DNA from 4 places in the Alteromonas sp. RW2A1 genome. Region 4 is predicted to be linked to each of the others. Evidence: predicted binding sites of a transcription regulator. Region 4 holds the regulator's gene; each other region holds the start of a gene.
What was found. Region 4 encodes sigma-54, which starts transcription at its own class of promoters, with help from an activator protein. Its sites were predicted from a motif close to GTTGGCACGNNNNTNGNNT; they were not measured.
Positions count from the first base shown of each region.

Region 1 (4,655 bases), 1.7 Mb from region 4:
CAAAGCCGTATTTCAGAAGGGTGGCCGGCCATTATCAGCGACAACAATATTATCGGTGTAGTGCGTGATCCTGTAAAAAGGGAATATATTTGCGTGGATAAGTCAATCGTTGTCGATGCGGTACCAACGCTAATTAAACCCAACAAAAAGGCTATCGAAATTCAATTAAGCGCTGAAAAACTTACCGAAGCTGATAACGACGTGTTGAAGCAGGCTGTTTGGCCAAGAGATGGAAAGCTTATTGGTTTAGCGCATTTCAAGCGCCGTGAAGATGCCTGTAAAAGCTTAATGTGGTGTGTAGAAAAAAAATGATACTCACATACAAGTAACTACCTTTTCTAAGGCTCTACTTCTGCAAGTTTTTTATAGAGAAAAGGCGTTACTCCAACGCCAATTCCAATTCTGTGTACAAAGGATAATGGTCTGAGCCAATATCGCTTAGTCGCTCTAAACGTACCAGTTTAAAATGTGATGAATGAAAAACGTGATCTAGAGGCCATTTAACAAGAGGGTAATGGGCATGGAACGTATTAAAGAATCCTCTACCTTCTCTGGGGTCTAGTAGCCCGCTTACCTTTTTAAACTTTCTTGTGGTGGGCGACCACGCGACATCGTTTAAGTCTCCTGCGACAACTACAGGACCCGTTGTCTGAGCCACTTCCTTGCCCACAATATTTAACTCTATGTCTCTGGGCCGTGCATATTCATTTTCTGTCGGGCTTGGGGGTTTGGGATGAATAAACTGCAGTGTAATAGGAACACCATCCACTCTTACGATAGCCTTTACCGACGGTACATCGTCTTCAACCAAGAAACGCAACTGGTGTTCTTCAAACTCATACTTACTGTACACATGCATGCCATAGAGATTTTCAAGAGCACAAAACTTAGTGTAAGGATAGTCTTTCTCCAATGGCTGAAGTGCTCGCTGCCATTTTTCATTTGATTCAAGTGTAACCAAAAAATCAGGCCTCTTGTCGGTTACATGGTCCAGCAGCTTTTGATAGTTGCTGTTGTGCATAAAGACATTGCTCGAAAGTATGCTAATTGTGCGTTTTTTGGAAGGGGTTTTACTGCGTTGAACATCTGTTCGATAAAGGGGAGTGTAGGGAAGGATCCAAACAAGTTGGTATACCAAACTTATCACTAACCCAGTGACTAGTGCATAGATTAGAAACGGCGTTATTGAAAGATATGTGTAGTCTTCAATTGTAAAGAACGCATGAGAGATAAGAGCTGCAATAATGAGTACAGCGATTTGCAAGCGAGGGAATTCCCACACTCTCACTAACCAGTGCGAGGACGGTAATAAGGGTACAAAGCTAACCGCGATTAAAAACGTCGATATTAATAGAAGAAAAATGTCCATTTATTGTCCGTAATATATTGATGAGTTCTAGTCTACTGATATGAATCAGCAAGAGGTATAAAGATGACAACCATATTACATGTAATTGATGTCACGAATTCAAGCTTTCATTTACGTAACGCTTTATTTAACTAAAAAGATGCACTGCTTAATAAATTCTTACAGGTGTGCCATCTAATTTGCTTTTCCAAAGACATGTGTTGTTCAAGTCGTACTTAGCGGAAAAGAGACTTTATTAAAGCAGTGTTGATTGAATCTAAATGAGAATCAGTAATTTTTGCCGAATGCTACGCAATGTTTTCAGGCAGACGAATCTAAATTTCCAAAATTTATTGACGAATAGTAAATATATCAATGGCTTAAGGCATTGGCATGAACCTAGCTTACTCATACTTGAGTTTCAACAAAGGAGAAATGTTATGAAACGTACAATACTATCTATGATTATTGCTACATAAGTGTCAACGGCTGCTTTTGCAGGTGACATGAACTCAAATAGCCAAACAGATAACGCATGGGAAGAAGGCGCCAAAGACGCATGGATTGATGGCAAGGCTGAAGCTACGCTGCTGTTCAATGGCAACCTTGATTCCTTTGACATTAATACAGACGTTAAAAACGGCGACGTTATTTTAACGGGTAAAGTAGAGAACTCAGTGGACAAAAAGCTTGCTGAAGAACTAGTCGCCAACATTGACGGCGTGATGTCAGTAGATAACAAACTTACCGTTATCGAAGACAGAGATATCGATTCGATGACCTCTAAAATGTCTGACGACATGGAAGAGGGCTACGAGCAAGGTGCCAGTGAGCTGACGGATGCTAAAATTGCAACCGTGGTAAAAACAAGGTTACTTATGGATACCGACATTTCTGGTTTTGACATCGATGTAGATGTAGAAAACGGTGTCGTTACCTTAACAGGTACAGTTGACTCTGACGCTGAAGAAGACTTAGCGATTGAGATTGCTAAAAATGCTTCTGACGTGAAAGACGTAGAGAACAACCTGACAGTAGTCACAGAAACAGCGATGAACTAATTGGTTGATAGTCTGAGCCAGTACATCTGAGCTTATACATCTAAACAGCAAAAAGGGGCGTTAGCCCCTTTTTTTGTTGGTCTGATTTGTTGGTCTGAGTTGCTAGCACGTCTTTTGCAAAAACGTGACTGCATCAACTGCAAGATAGCTGGTTATTCTACGTCAACCACCTTCAGCGTGTTTGTAGCGCCCACTTTTTCCATCTCATCACCGTAAGTCAGAATAATACTGTCGCCACTTTCAACAAGTCCTTTTTCTTTTAAACACGCCACTACATCGTGTTTAAGCTGACCTGGTTCGCTGTTAGATGAATCGAAAAATATTGGCTTAACGCCACGGTAAAGTGCCATGGCATTCAGTGTAGATTCGTGACGTGACATTGCGATAATAGGAAGTGATGTTGTAATACGCGACATAAGTTTGGGGGTATTACCACTTTCTGTTAACCCAACAATGGCCTTTATGCTTGGCAAGTGGTTAGCAGCATATACCGCAGACAGGGCGATGGATTCACTGGTAGATGAAAACTGCTGATCCATGCGGTGCTTTGAAATTTTAACGCTTGGATGTGTCTCTGCACCCTCACATACTCTAGCCATGGCTTCAACAGTTTCAATAGGGAAGCTACCCGCAGCAGTTTCTGCTGACAGCATAACCGCATCGGTACCATCAAGTACGGCATTGGCTACGTCCATTACCTCAGCACGAGTTGGCATTGGGCTATCTATCATCGATTCCATCATTTGCGTTGCTGTAATAACAACTTTGTTCAACTGGCGAGAGCGCGCAATAAGCTTTTTCTGTACGCCGACGAGTTCAGCGTCACCAATTTCAACACCCAGATCGCCGCGTGCTACCATAACTGCGTCAGACGCACTGATAATGTCGGTAATCGCTTCATCTGTTGCTACTGTTTCGGCACGCTCAACTTTTGCACAAATTTTCGCGTGACAGCCTGCTGCTTCTGCAAGTTCACGGGCATAATTTAGGTCTGCGCCACTTCTTGGGAATGATACCGCTAGATAATCTACGCCAATGAGCGCCGCTGTTTTTATGTCTTGTTTATCTTTCTCTGTAAGAGCTTCAGCCGATAGACCGCCGCCCTGACGGTTGATTCCTTTATTGTTAGACAGCTTGCCACCAACGGTGACTTCAGTAATGACTTTTCGACCTTCTACACCTGTGACCTTTAATTGAATTCGGCCGTCGTCCAGCAGCAAAATGTCGCCTGCAGAGACATCGTCGGGAAGGGCTTTATAATCTATACCTACTTTATCTACAGTGCCGGCATCTCTTTCTAGTTCTGCGTCGAGCACGAAGGTTGCGCCGATATTTAAGTGAACAGCACCATCAACAAATCTTGCTACACGAATTTTTGGTCCTTGCAAATCACCTAAAATAGCAACGTACTTACCCAAGCTTTTAGCAGCTTCGCGAACGCGTTTAGCACGCTCAATGTGGTCCTCTGCTTGGCCGTGAGAAAAGTTCATGCGAACCGTATTTGCTCCGGCTGCAATAAGTGCTTTAATTTTTTCAAGTGAATCTGTTGAGGGGCCTAATGTGGCAAGAATTTTGGTTCTTCTAGTCATGGGGTTCCGTCGCTGCTTCTTTTATAGAAAAGATAAGTAAGTCGAATACGCCAACACACTGATGCTGTAATCGCTTTACGTAATTTTATTACAGAATAGTAGTTTATTTTGACAAAAATGTGAATGAAAGAAAGAAAAACGCTGCACTGGCTCGACCAGTTGTAGTGAAATTACTTACAATTTTTGACCAAAATGGATAAATAAGGCGAGAAAATGCTAAATAATCGCAACGTTTTCAATATAGAGACTTTTTTAAATTATAGAGCACAGATGCCGTTAAGCAAGCTCACTAATATGCAATATCACTGAGTAGGGCTTGCATTTCTAACGCTACCCATCTCGCTTTTCGTATCGAGAGCCGCGCAGAGTATCTTTTACCCGTTTTAAATTCTCTCTAAATTTGTTGCCTCTGCGAAGTGTGAAACCCGTTGCGAGCACATCGATTAGCGTTAATTGCGCAATACGTGATGCCATGGGCATATACATGTCGGTGTCTTCTGGTACTTCAAGAGAAAGCACATAACTACATTCTTGTGCTAACGGACTATCTGCAGAGGTTATACCCACCACAGTTGCGTCGTTCATGCGAGAGATTTGGGCAATCTCGACCAAACTTTTGGTTCTGCCGGTGTGACTAATGAGAACAACGACATCGCC
Region 1 is NZ_CP018031.1:2,537,812-2,542,466, reverse strand. It holds gene BM528_RS11345 (hypothetical protein) at 1-312, shown strand, start outside; gene BM528_RS11340 (endonuclease/exonuclease/phosphatase family protein) at 380-1,369, opposite strand; gene BM528_RS11335 (BON domain-containing protein) at 1,855-2,409, shown strand; gene pyk (pyruvate kinase) at 2,562-3,998, opposite strand; gene BM528_RS11325 (MurR/RpiR family transcriptional regulator) at 4,329-4,655, opposite strand, start outside.
Region 1: BM528_RS11335 (BON domain-containing protein) is a predicted target of sigma-54. The motif match lies at 1,736-1,754, and genes of this name have one in related genera.

Region 2 (4,655 bases), 1.1 Mb from region 4:
GAACGCCACCCAAATACCTGCGAGAACGAAAAGCGCAACCCCGACTAAACTTAAAACGATAGATACCACTCGCGCCCGAACCTCAATGAATCCATCAGTTTTCATTTGCAACCATGTGGCACCGTGGTTAAGTAAAATTGCCACAGACAACAGACCCGCTACCAGTGCAAATGGCGTGAGTAACCCAAAGAACGAACCTGTGTAGGTAGAGCGTAAGGTATTGTCCATCTCAAAAGGTACGCCTAATAACAAGTTACCAAACGCCACACCGAAGTTAAGTGATGGAATAATACCACCGGCAAATAACGCCCAATCCCACGCTTTTCTCCACTGAGGGTTTGGTAGCTTGCTGCGGTAGTCAAAACCAATAGGCCGCATCCATAAAGCAATAAGCGTTAGCGCAAGCGCAAGGTAGAAGCCAGAAAACGCAGTGGCATAGATAAGCGGCCAAGCTGCAAAAATGGCACCGCCTGCTGTGATGAACCACACTTGGTTACCGTCCCAGTGGGGACCAATGGTGTTTATCATTACACGGCGTTCTTTGTCATTTTTTCCAATAAGCGTTAGCAGTGCCCCTACTCCTAGGTCAAAACCGTCGGTAACGGCAAAACCAATAAGCAGTACACCCACCAAACACCACCAAATAACGCGAAGCAGTTCATAATCAATCATACTTTTGCTCCCTGATTGTCTAGGTCGATTAAATCAAGATCAGATTCAGTTTGTGTTTCTTCAGGTGGAACCGGACCTTTTTTGGCAAACTTCTTCATTAAGTAGAAAGCAATAATGAACATCACAGTGTAAAAGGCGGTGTATGCAACCATAGTAGTAACTACATCGCTAACCGCGAGATTTGAAACAGATGCATGCACAGGAAGTATTTCAGCTATTGACCATGGCTGACGTCCATATTCAGCAACAAACCATCCCGCTTCACTCGCTACCCAAGGAAGGGGCAAGCTAAACAAAGACGCTTTTAATAGCCAGCGAGGCTGAGTAATCCGGTGTTTTGTGCTGTAGTAGAAGGCACAGATAAACAGCGCTAGCATGATAAAGCCAGACGCCACCATGAGTCGGAAGCTCCAGAACAAAGGAGCTACTGGCGGAATACTATAGTCTACCGCTTGCTGTAACGCTTTTTCAGAAGGATTTGAAACATCATTGGTGTAAGGCTCAAGAAGCATAGCGTAACCCAAGCTGTCTTTGTGTGCTTCAAACGTTGCACGCTCCTGCTCTGTGGCGGAGCCATCTCTTACACTATCTAGCAACTCGTAAGCCTTTATTCCTTCAAGAATTCGCTCTTTATTTTGCTCTTTAAGATCTTTTATTCCAGAGACTTCTTCCGTTAATGAGCGTGTTGCAATAATGCCCATAGCCCATGGTATTTGAAGCGCGTACTCGGTTTTTTCTTCCTCATCATTGGGCAAGCCAAATACAGTAAATGGCGCTGGCGCTGGATGAGTTTCATACTCGGCTTCTACCGCAGCTAATTTTACTTTTTGGACATCGCCTAGCTCATAACCACTTTCGTCACCAAGTACGATGACTGACAATGTGGCCGCTAAACCAAAGCTTGCCGCAATGGCAAACGAGCGACGGGCAAAAGCAATATGCTTATGATTGAGTAAGTAGTAGCTAGAAATAGCTAATACGAAGATAGCACCAGTGACGTAACCTGCTGAGACTGTGTGGACAAATTTCACCTGTGCTACCGGATTGAATATAACTTCTGCGAAGCTGGTCATTTCCATGCGCATGGCTTCAAAGTTAAAGTCAGCACCAACTGGGTATTGCATCCAGCCATTGGCAATTAAGATCCACAGTGCAGAGAAGTTTGAGCCAATGGCAACCAGCCAAGTAGCCATAAGGTGTTTCACCTTAGACATTTTGTCCCAGCCGAAGAAAAAGAGACCCACAAATGTCGATTCTAAAAAGAACGCCATTAGGCCTTCAATAGCAAGCGGAGCGCCAAAAATATCACCCACGTAATGTGAGTAATACGACCAGTTCATACCGAACTGGAACTCCATCGTTAAGCCTGTAGCCACGCCGATAGCGAAGTTAATACCAAACAACTTGCCCCAAAATTGAGTCATCTGCTTGTATATCTCTTTGCCGGTCATAACATAAACCGACTCCATGATGGCTAGTAAAAAGCTAAGCCCCAGCGTTAGGGGTACAAATATAAAGTGGAACATTGCGGTTAACGCAAATTGCCACCGCGATAGTTCTATTAACGTATCGCTCATGGGTCTTCTCCCTCGTATCTTCGGTGCGCTTTACACACTTAACAATAATGTTAGTCAATTAGCCTGTTGCAAAAACTGTTGCGAGCTATCCCTATTTTTAAGTAGCAGTCGCAAAGTTATCGTTCTTTCGGCTTTCTCATCACAGATAAGAGCACTATGCCCCCACTGTTGAGTGAAAATATTGCACCTAGAAGACGGGGGAATTTTGATCCAACGCAAGGTAGCGAGAAAATATTACCGCCATTTTTGTCAAAAAAGTGACAAAAATGGCAAACTGGAATAGTTAGAGGTAACAAGACTATGCCTTACTCAGCATCTGTTGGTGAGTATCTTAAAGTGAACGCGCCGCGCAAGCTGCCAGGCTTAAAGCCGGTGGCTTCATCTTCAGGGTATGCCTTTTTAATCGCACTTAACACAGAGGGGGACACTTGTTCACCATGACACGCCGTACACACTTGCCCAGTGGTGATAGCCTTCATATAGCGAAATTCGCCGGTCTTCCCATCAACGTGGGTAGCCTCTAAGGGACCAGTGACATTTTCAGACAGTTGCTCAGCAAACTTTATAAGCTGTGCCGTTTCCCAGTCGTCGGGTTTATTATTTGGGTTTCTTACCCTTAGCGCCGTTCTACCCACCGTCCATCCCTCTTTACTTAAAGAATGAGCGATGGGTTCTGCTACTAATTTACACTCCTCGACTCCTACCTCTAGGCCTCCGCGCTTTATTGCCTCTTGCAAGCGCGTTTTTAGATTGCTTCCGAGCTCCTTCGCGTGAGCACGCGCTTCATTGCGGTTATCTTGTTCATTGAGATCTGTTGTAGTCTGCTGTACCGCACTAGCTATGCTGCTAAAGCCCACCAATGCAAAACATATGTATTTTGATAAATTGGCTAGATTGAGTTTATTTGAGTGGCTCGTTTGTTTATCGCATTTTTCCGATAATACCTTTACTTCATTTTTCATTTTTTCACCCGTTGATTAGTTCGTATTCGTTGTTTATACCAATTCATAAGGCTTATGACGAAAAACTTTCGTCGAACAGTTTTTATCAATAGTTTGCTCTCAACAGGCAACTATCAAAAAAGCGTTATGAAAGGTGAGCTTAAGTGTTTAGTAAACAAGCGACGTGCCAATGTGCTAGCATTTTTAATTGTGGACACAGATACTATCTGGCATTGATAGAGCTAAGCGGCAAATTTCGGGCTCAAAACTCTTTTACAGAAAGTGAAAGTAATACCAACAACATTGCTAAAAACCCATATAAAAATGAGAATAAAGACGATGTGGCAACCAACGGAATATAGTGCAAGCAGGATATGAATTTTTCTATCATTCAAGCCATGATCGACGCCATCGATAAACCGGCCATTTTTATTAGCCCCGACTATGTCATAGAGGCGGTCAACAAACCGTATAAAGACACCTATCCTGTAAATATCAAGCTGGGTTTCAGTACCTGTTATCAGGTGTCACACCGCAATAGCAAACCTTGCAACGAATGTGGCGAGACTTGCCCTATGCAGGAAAGCAAAGAAACGGGAAAGGTTGCAAGTGCTGTACATATTCACTCCACCAATGAAGGGCAAAGTTATTGCGATATTCTTATGCGCCCTATTTTCGATGGTCAAGGAGACTTGATAGGTTATTTAGAAATTTTAGATAAGTTGGCATTTGCGTCTAACACACCCTCAAAAGGAAAATTGGTTGGCGAGTCTGACGCGTTTAAAGCCATGCTGAACAAGATCAATAGAGCGGCAAAGTCTGATATTGCGGTGCTATTACAAGGTGAAACGGGAACTGGAAAAGAACTGGTTTCACAAGCCTTGCATTCATCGAGTTACCGCGCAGAGAAGCCCTTTGTGGTTATTGAATGTACCGGCCTTACCGACACCTTATTTGAAAGCGAGCTTTTTGGTTATGAAAAAGGGGCATTCACAGGAGCATCGTCAAATAAGAAAGGGTTGGTTGACGCTGCCGAAGGCGGCACCTTGTTTTTCGATGAAATTGGAGACGTGCCTTTAAGCATGCAGGTTAAATTGCTCCGTTTATTTGAAACACAAACCTATCGCCCAGTTGGCAGCACGGTTGTAAAAAAAGCAAACTTCAGATTAATTTGTGCATCGCATAAAGACATCTATGCCTTGGTTCAAACAGGAGAGTTTAGGCAAGATTTGTATTATAGAATTGCTGGGTTTCCAATAACGTTACCGGCCCTTCGAGAGCGCCCAACAGACATTCCACTTTTAGCTGAGCATATTTTAAGAAACCTTTCAGATAAAAAACGTCTTCATAAAAACGCTATTAAGCGGCTCACGCACTACGCTTTTCCTGGCAATATTAGAGAGCTGAAAAACATTATTGAGCAAGCTGCGTTGCTGTCTAATGAGTCTGTAATTGGTGAATACGA
Region 2 is NZ_CP018031.1:3,909,581-3,914,235, forward strand. It holds gene cydB (cytochrome d ubiquinol oxidase subunit II) at 1-672, opposite strand, end outside; gene BM528_RS17225 (cytochrome ubiquinol oxidase subunit I) at 669-2,249, opposite strand; gene BM528_RS17230 (Tll0287-like domain-containing protein) at 2,555-3,211, opposite strand; gene BM528_RS17235 (sigma-54 interaction domain-containing protein) at 3,589-4,655, shown strand, end outside.
Region 2: BM528_RS17230 (Tll0287-like domain-containing protein) is a predicted target of sigma-54. The motif match lies at 3,364-3,382, and genes of this name have one in related genera.

Region 3 (4,655 bases), 1.4 Mb from region 4:
CCACTGTGCCGGAGATAACATCTCGAGACTTCTCTTTTACTCGCGCGGGCCAATTCAAACTAGATGACGATAACTTCGTTGTAAATAGTAATGGTGATAACCTGCTTGGTTTTCCAGTAAACGCCGACGGAACAAGCGCTTCAGTTGCGTTGAGTACCACCGAGCCTGTTCGGATCCCTGATTCATCTGGTTCGCCTCAACAAACCTCAGAGGTGGATATTCGAATGAATTTACCTGCAGGAGATGTTGGCTTGGATCCTCAGGATTTTGACCCACAGGATCCACTGACGTATAACGCAGCAACGTCTGTTACTGTCTATGACTCATTAGGCGATAGTCATGTAATGACGTATTACTTCATTAAAGATAGTGCGCCTACCGCAGACAACGAGTGGTATGTGGTAACAGCTGTTGATGATCAATTGGTAGATATGACCGACTCAACAGGGGCAGATACCGACCCTGCCACCGCAGTAAACTCTGTTGGCGGAAATACAGGTAATGCAGTAACTGCTTCAAAACTGTTGTTTTCTCAAGGTGGTGACTTCAACGGAATGGAGACGCCTGACGGACTTCCAACCCTAGACTTTAAAATGCAAACTGAGGCACTAGGGGCAACAATCCTTGCTAACGGTTCTGACCCGAGTCAACAGATAAGCATAGATTTTAATTTAGATGTGAATAACGCCACGCCAAATGAGCCAACTCAATTTGCTTCTGCTTTCGAAGTAACGTCACTTGAGCAGGACGGCCTGCCGGTTGGACGTCTAACCGGTATTGATATTGGTCCCGATGGCTTGGTTCGAGCGACATTCTCAAACGGTACATCAGAGCCTATTGTGCGAGTTGCACTAGTTCGCTTTTCCAATGAGCAAGGTCTAACGCAGGAGAGTGGAACTCAGTGGAAAGAGAGTATTTTGTCGGGCGAAGCGTTAGCGGGCGAAGCCACCACGGGAACATTTGGTGAGATTAATTCATCGTCTCTAGAACAAGCTAACGTTAATCTCACTACTGAACTCATCGATATGATTATTGCTCAGCGGAACTTCCAAGCAAACTCCCGAGCTCTTGAGGTGAATAACACGCTCAACCAGACAATTTTGAATATCAGATAATCGCCTAATCTATGATTTGCTGATATCTAACCCTGAAGAGAAAAACTTTTGTGGGTTGCTTTTCCTAAGTAAGTTGCTCTTCCAAAAGTAAAAAAGGTCAAGCCGTAGACATCATCTACGGCTTTTTTATTACAAAAATCTCTTTGTAAAACAATGTTACCTCTTCCAGTTTGTCACTCCTTATCTAAAGAAAAGCAAAGTGGCACTGCCTTTGCAATGTTTGTGTATGGTTTGAACAGAGTCAAAAGTCAGTCATGGATAAACTTCTCTATATTGCAGCTAGCGGTGCGTCTCAAGACCTTATGGCAACGGGGATTCGCTCAAATAACTTAGCCAATGCGCAAACGACAGGTTTTCGTGCTCAGCTAGAGCAGGCTAGAGCAATGCCGGCGTACGGCGAAGGTTTGCCTACCCGCGTTTTTTCAATGACAGAGAGTCCATCAAACAACTATGAATCAGGTCCGATGATTAAAACCGATCGCGACTTAGATGTAGCGATACAGGGTGACGGTTGGTTTGCAGTTCAAGATGAAAACGGTCAAGAAGCCTACTCTCGAAACGGCAACTTCAAATTGGGTAGTGACGGAATATTGACAGACGTAAATGGGCGGGCTGTGTTAGGTGATAACGGTCCACTTTTTCTTCCGGTGCCATTAGATAACCTTACTATTGCGACGGACGGTACGCTATCCATGAGACAGGTTGGGGCACCGGCTAACGTTATAGAAACGGTAGGCAGAATTAAACTTGTTAGTTCTAACTATGCCGATATGGAAAGAGGCACAGACGGTTTATTTCATATGAAAGACGGTTCGGTTGCAGACCCGTCAGCCAATGTAAAAGTCATGTCTGGCATGTTAGAGGGGTCTAACGTTAACGCCGTTGAAGAAATGGTAGATATGATCAGTCTGCAGCGTCACTACGAGCTGCAAGTTAAAGTAATGAAGCAAGCGGAAGAACTCGATACCCGCGGCAACATGATGTTGCGAATTTTATAGTCACTCTTTTTTTGATAAATAATGGCGCGCAATGTCGCGTTGTTTGGAGGTTAACATGCACCCAGCACTGTGGATTAGTAAAACCGGATTAGATGCCGCTCAAACCGATGTGTCTGTGGTTTCTAACAACTTAGCAAATGCTTCTACGGTAGGTTTCAAAAAAGATCGCGCCGTGTTTGAAGATTTACTCTATCAGAACATTAACCAGCCTGGCGGACGCTCATCTGCGGATACCGAGCTGCCTTCAGGCCTCATGCTAGGCTCTGGGTCGAAAGTTGTTTCAACACAGAAGGCTCATACACAAGGAAACCTGCTTACCACAGATAATGCGTTAGATTTATCTATTCAAGGACGTGGTTATTTCGAAATTTTGCAGCCCGATGGCACAACAGCGTACAGTCGTAATGGACAGTTTGGTCTAAATGATCAAGGACAAATTGTAACGTCTGGCGCCGGTTATTTGCTTCAACCTCAAATTACAATTCCGCCAGATGCACAGCAGATTACTATTTCTCAAGATGGTCAGGTAAGCGTGAGTATTCGCGGGCAAGCGCAACCTCAACAGTTAGGTCAGATAAATATCGCTGATTTTGTGAACCCCACGGGATTACAGCCTATAGGTCAGAATCTTTATGCAGAAACAGTATCTAGTGGGTTTCCGGTGCGAGGCGTTCCAGGGCTTCAGGGACTTGGAATGTTAGCGCAAGGTGCGCTTGAAACGTCTAACGTAAATGTGACTGAAGAATTGGTTAACTTGATTGAGAGCCAGCGTCTGTATGAAATGAACTCGAAAGTTATTTCATCAGTGGATCAGATGCTCGGACAAGTTATTCAGCAGTTGTAGGAGTGCTTATTATGCATCGTTTTGGCTTCTTGTTATTTGCTCTTGTTGTATTAGCTACGCTATCTGGGTGTGAGAGTACGCCAGAGCAACCAATACAAGCGAATGATCCTTTTTACGCTCCTATTATTCCAGACTATCCGAAAGAAACTATCATAGAGGATGGTTCCTTGTTCCGTGGACATTTAGCGAGAAGCCTTTATTCAGATGTTACAGCGCGCCAAATCGGTGACATTATCACCGTTGTGCTCAGTGAAAATACTGCTGCTACAAAGTCCGCAAATACCACAACGTCGAGAGAAACTTCTGCCGAGCTTGATCCCATCATTGGTCTTGGAGGCAATGCGGTAAATATTGGCTCCGAATCAATTCAACTTGGCATTGATGGCTCTAATGACTTTGCTGGAGACGCCGCAGCTAATCAAACTAACAGTCTTCAAGGTAGCATATCCGTTACTGTGGTAGATGTATTGCCTAATAGTAATCTTGTAGTAAGGGGAGAAAAGTGGATGACCCTAAACCATGGAGATGAATACATTCGACTTACTGGGATAGTCAGGCCCCTTGATATAGACCCCGATAACCAAGTGCAATCTACACGTATTGCCAATGCAAGAATTCAATATAGCGGTACTGGTTCATTTGCTAGTGCGCAAGAAAAGGGCTGGTTAGCGAAGTTTTTCTCTTCTCCTTGGTGGCCTCTTTAATATGGTGGGTTTTGTTATGCGCTCTTTAGTGGTTCTCATTATTGCATTATGTCTTTCAGGTCTTTCAGGCGCGGCGAGTGCGCAAAGAATAAAAGACGTTGCGTCTATCCAAGGCGTCCGTTCTAACCAGCTTATTGGCTACGGCTTGGTTGTAGGACTTCCAGGTACCGGTGAGCAGAACCCGTTTACCGAGCAAAGCTTTAGAACGATGCTGGCTAATTTTGGAATTAGGATGGACCCTAATATTCGGCCAAACGTCCGAAATGTTGCGGCCGTTGCAGTACACGCGGAGCTTCCCGCATTTAGTAAGCCAGGCCAAACCATTGACGTGACAGTGTCGTCAGTGGGTGAAGCGAAAAGCCTTCAAGGCGGCTCTTTATTACAAACATTTCTTCGCGGTGTAAATGGCGAAGTCTATGCGGTAGCGCAGGGTAGCCTTGTGGTTAGCGGCTTTGGTGCCGAGGGTGGAGACGGTTCACGAATTGTCGTAAATACGCCAACCGTTGGACGAATCCCAAACGGCGCAATGGTGGAGCGAGCAGTTCCAAGTGGTTTTGCCAACGGTGATTCATTAACACTCAACTTACATTACCCTGATTTCACTACGGCTAAGTCTTTGGCCGACACAATTAACGAGCGTTTAGGCGCAAGCCCTGAAAGCGGGTACGTTATTGCCACTCCCATTGATGCTGCATCGGTAAGAGTAACAGCCCCCCGCGATGCCGGTCAGCGAGTTGGCTTTTTAGCCACATTAGAAAACTTCGAGTTCACACCAGCAGATGCTCCTGCCCGGGTGGTTATAAATAGTCGTACGGGAACCATTGTCATTGGCAGTGAAGTCAGACTCTTGCCAGCAGCTATTACGCACGGCGGGCTTACTGTAACTATTTCTGAGAATCAGCAAGTCGCTCAGCCTAATGCATTTGCCGATGGTGAGACAGCAGTTACCACGCAGTCGATTGTAGACGTGGATTTAGCAGATAGTCGCATGTTT
Region 3 is NZ_CP018031.1:2,244,464-2,249,118, reverse strand. It holds gene flgE (flagellar hook protein FlgE) at 1-1,115, shown strand, start outside; gene flgF (flagellar basal-body rod protein FlgF) at 1,370-2,113, shown strand; gene flgG (flagellar basal-body rod protein FlgG) at 2,169-2,957, shown strand; gene flgH (flagellar basal body L-ring protein FlgH) at 2,969-3,661, shown strand; gene BM528_RS10130 (flagellar basal body P-ring protein FlgI) at 3,678-4,655, shown strand, end outside.
Region 3: flgF (flagellar basal-body rod protein FlgF) is a predicted target of sigma-54. The motif match lies at 1,314-1,332, and genes of this name have one in related genera.

Region 4 (4,655 bases):
GTGATGACAGTAGGCGGAAAAACCACAACACCAAACCAACTGGCTGTTGAAGCACTGAACGTAATGGAAAGCTTTAAAATTAGTGCGTTAATGGTGCTTGACGATGAGCACACTCCGGTTGGCGCATTTAATATGCACATGCTGCTAAAAGCGGGAGTTTTATAAATGGAAACCACGCCAACCCAAACGCTTTACACCATCATGCCATCGGTGTTATTCGATGCATTGTCAAACATCAAACTGCTGGTGTGTGACGTAGATGGGGTGTTTTCTGATGGCCGTATTTACCTAGGCAACGACGGTGAAGAATTGAAGGCATTCCACACCCGAGATGGCTATGGAGTTAAAGCGCTTGTTAGCCACGGCATTAATGTTGCCGTTATTACCGGCAGGCGCTCAGCCATTGTCGAAAACAGAATGAAAGCATTAAATGTAGCTCACATTATTCAAGGTGAAGAGAACAAGTTTGATGCATTGAAACATTTAATGAACAAGCTTGAGCTAGCGCCCGAAAATATCGCTGTTGTTGGTGATGATATGCCCGACACTGGTATGTACGAACTTGCCGAAGTGAAAATAGCGGTGGCAGATGCTCATCCCTATGTCAAAAATCAAGCTAACTGGATCACTACTTTGCCCGGCGGATTTGGCGCGGTTCGAGAAATATCTGACACACTATTACAAGCTAAAGGAATTGAAAACGGTATTTTTGGGGCCAGCGTATGAACGCATTCGGCTTTAACCGCCTTGGGTTGAGTATTTCTGCGCTTTTTATTCTCGCCATGCTGATGTATATCCCAACATGGATGGAAGAAGAACCTGTGCTAACCAGCTCAGAAGGGCTCGATGCCCTCAAGCCAGCCTATAAAGCAAAAAACTTAACCACAACCTTGTATAACAGTGAAGGTCAGCTGAATCACAAAGTGTTTGCTTCATCAATGGAGCATTATGACCAGTTGGGCTTTGTTTCTTTTGAGCAACCCAGCTATACATTGTACAGCAGCGATGCAGATTCCCCGTGGGTGGTAACTGCATTAGAAGGAACACTTTACAATAACGAGCTTATTCAGCTAGAAAATAAGGTCAATATTGAGAACCAAAGCCAGGATGACTTTGTCAAAACAATCACCACTGAATATATTCAAATTAATTTAGACAGTAAACAAATGACGTCAGACCAACCAGTAGAAATACGTGGCATGCAGTACGTTATTCAAAGCAATGGATTTAACGCAAACCTGCGTACACAAAAATATGAGCTTATTGACCATGTACATACAACGTATTCTCCTAGCAACTAGCGCTATATTTGTCTTATGCGCCGGCCCAGTGCTTGCCAACGAAAAGGACTTTAGCCTTCCTATCGAGATTGGCTCGAACTCTCAGTTTATAGATGGGAAAAATAAAACTGCTTTGTACAAAGACAATGTGCTTATTACCCAAGGCTCTTTAGTTATTGAAGCTGACGAAGTAGAAGTTATTGCCTCTGGAGGCAGTGGTCGTGAGATTTTTGTCGCGCGAGGTAAACCTGCTAGCTACTCGCAAAAACTAGAAGATGGAAATCCAGTATCGGCACAAGCTAACGAGATTCGTTACGAGGTTGCAAAGCGCACTATTTCACTGAGCGGCAACGCTGAATTACGGCAAGATAGCAGCCAAGTAAAGGGCGATAACATTACCTTTGATATGATAACTGAACAGTTATTAGCAACTGGCGGCAATCAAGAAGATGGTAAAGGTCGCGTTACCACGGTATTTACGCCAGAGTCTATTAGAAAAGTCAAAAAAGACGATTCGAATAGTGATGATGGCAGTGATAATGACACAGACAAAAGCAAAGACGGTAAAGGCAAGCAACAGTAATGGCTACTCTTAGTGCAAAAAACCTTGCTAAGGCATACAAATCCCGCCAAGTTGTGATTGATGTTAGTCTGTCAGTCTCTACAGGGCAGATTGTTGGGCTGTTAGGCCCAAATGGCGCGGGAAAAACGACAACGTTTTATATGATTGTCGGTCTGGTGCCGTCAGACAAAGGGCAGATATTAATAGACGATAAAGAATTAACGCATCAGCCCATGCACGAACGCGCTCGCGGTGGAATTGGTTATTTACCTCAAGAAGCGTCTATATTTAGAAAACTGACTGTGCATGAAAATATCATGGCTATTTTGCAAACCCGAAAGGATTTGAACTCTCAGCAACAGGAAGAAGAAGCTGACGCACTACTTGATGAATTCAATATCAACCATATACGTAATAGTGTGGGTATGAGCCTTTCCGGTGGAGAACGTCGCAGGGTAGAAATAGCAAGAGCACTTGCGGCTAAACCCGAATTTATTTTGCTCGATGAGCCCTTTGCTGGTGTTGATCCAATATCAGTTAATGATATAAAGAAGATAATACAGCACCTTCGCGACAGAGGAATAGGCATCCTCATCACCGACCACAATGTGAGAGAAACATTGGATGTCTGTGAAAAAGCGTACATTGTGAGTCATGGCGAACTTATTGCGCAAGGAACGGCGGAACAGGTTTTAAGTAATCAAAAAGTAAGGGATGTATACCTAGGCGAACAATTCAGGCTATAGTTATTATATGTAACCTAATTGTCATTTTTCTCAAGCGCTCTGGTACATTCACTGAAGAGCATAAATATAAGACGTAGATGAAACCATCTTTACAGTTAAAATTTAGTCAACAACTAACAATGACTCCCCAGCTGCAGCAAGCTATTAAGCTGCTTCAGCTGTCTACACTCGACCTTCAGCAAGAGATACAGGAGGCGTTAGACTCAAACCCTCTTTTAGAAGTTGAAGAAGGTAGCGACGAGCCTCAAGCTGAAAAAAACAACATCGATAATGATGATAGCGCTGGCGAGGCCACTGCTTCGGCATCTAGCGACACTATCGAATCTGGTGATGCTCTAGAAAAAAACGACCTTCCTGATGAACTGCCCATCGATAGTACGTGGGACGAATATTATTCTGCATCTTCCGCACCTGCCCCCGGCCCATCAAACAACGATGATGACCAAATTTTCCAGGGTGAAACCACAGAAGATATTCAAGCCCATTTATTATGGCAAATGCGTCTCACTCCTTTCTCTGATACCGACAGAGCGATTGCCATTGCCATTATCGACTCTATTGATGAATCGGGTTACCTCACGGCAACGTTAGACGAAATATTAGAAGCCGTTAATTTTGAAGATATTGAAACCGAAAATGTTGAAGAAGAGATAGAGTTAGACGAAGTGGAGTGCGTGCTAAAACGTATTCAAATGTTCGATCCCATTGGCTCTGGTTCGCGCACTCCACAGGAGTGTCTGATGGTTCAACTTCGTCAGTTTGCCGACGATACCCCTTGGTTGGAAGAGGCAAAAAGACTGATAGAGGACTATTCGGATTTGCTTAGCAGCAAAGACTACAGAACCTTAATGCGTAAGAGTCGTTTGAAAGAAGACGAACTTCGCGAGGCAATGCGTTTGCTTCAAACCTTGAATCCTCGCCCAGGTAGTGCTTTAGTTACTAAAGAGCCTGAGTATGTTATCCCCGATGTATCGGTAGCAAAGAAAAACGGTCGCTGGACTGTAGAACTGAATCCAGACAGCTTACCTAAACTGGGTGTAAACCAGCAGTATGCAGCGATGAGTAGAAAAGCGAAAAATAGTAGCGATTCACAGTTCATACGCTCTCATATGCAAGAAGCCAAATGGTTTATAAAAAGCTTAGAGTCGAGAAACGATACATTAATGAAAGTGGCTAACTGTATTGTTCAGCAACAAATGGGATTTTTTGAGCACGGCCCCGAAATGATGAAACCAATGGTTCTCAATGATGTCGCAGAAATGGTAGACATGCATGAATCGACAATTTCACGGGTTACTACTCAAAAATACATGCATACTCCACGAGGAATTTACGAGTTAAAATATTTTTTCTCCAGCCACGTGGCAACGGAATCAGGCGGCGAGTGTTCATCTACCGCTATCCGTGCGTTAATAAAGAAATTGGTTGCAGCAGAAACGCCTAGCAAACCATTAAGCGATAGCAAGATTGCTTTATTGTTGGCAGAGCAAGGCATAAAAGTCGCTCGGCGGACAATAGCAAAATACCGGGAGTCTTTATCGATACCCCCGTCTAACCAACGCAAAAGCCTTATTTAAAGGCGCTATATTAAAAGGAAGACGAAATATGCAAATCAACCTAACTGGTCATCATGTCGAAATCACCGACTCTTTGCGTAATTATGTCGATACGAAGTTCAGCAAACTTGAGCGGCACTTTGATCACATTTCTAATGTCCATGTCATCCTCAACGTAGAAAAAATAAATCAAAAAGCCGAAGCCACTATGCACCTTAGCGGTGCTGAAGTGTTTGCATCCTCAGAAAATACTGATATGTATGCAGCGATTGACAGCATGGTGGATAAGCTCGACCGGCAGGTAATCAAGCATAAGGAAAAACTGAAAAAACATTAATAGATAATTAAGCATGGACATTAAAGCCATCGTAAGCCTGGACCGCACCGAGTGTGCGGTTCAGTGCAATAGTAAGAAACGAATCTTAGAAATTATTTCTGATATAGCAGCGCAGGGTAATGAGAATATAGATCAAGTCACTGTGCTAAACAGTTTACTGGCTCGGGAGCGAGT
Region 4 is NZ_CP018031.1:837,299-841,953, reverse strand. It holds gene BM528_RS03795 (KpsF/GutQ family sugar-phosphate isomerase) at 1-165, shown strand, start outside; gene kdsC (3-deoxy-manno-octulosonate-8-phosphatase KdsC) at 166-726, shown strand; gene lptC (LPS export ABC transporter periplasmic protein LptC) at 723-1,301, shown strand; gene lptA (lipopolysaccharide transport periplasmic protein LptA) at 1,270-1,863, shown strand; gene lptB (LPS export ABC transporter ATP-binding protein) at 1,863-2,588, shown strand; gene BM528_RS03770 (RNA polymerase factor sigma-54) at 2,666-4,165, shown strand; gene hpf (ribosome hibernation promoting factor) at 4,194-4,481, shown strand; gene BM528_RS03760 (PTS sugar transporter subunit IIA) at 4,495-4,655, shown strand, end outside.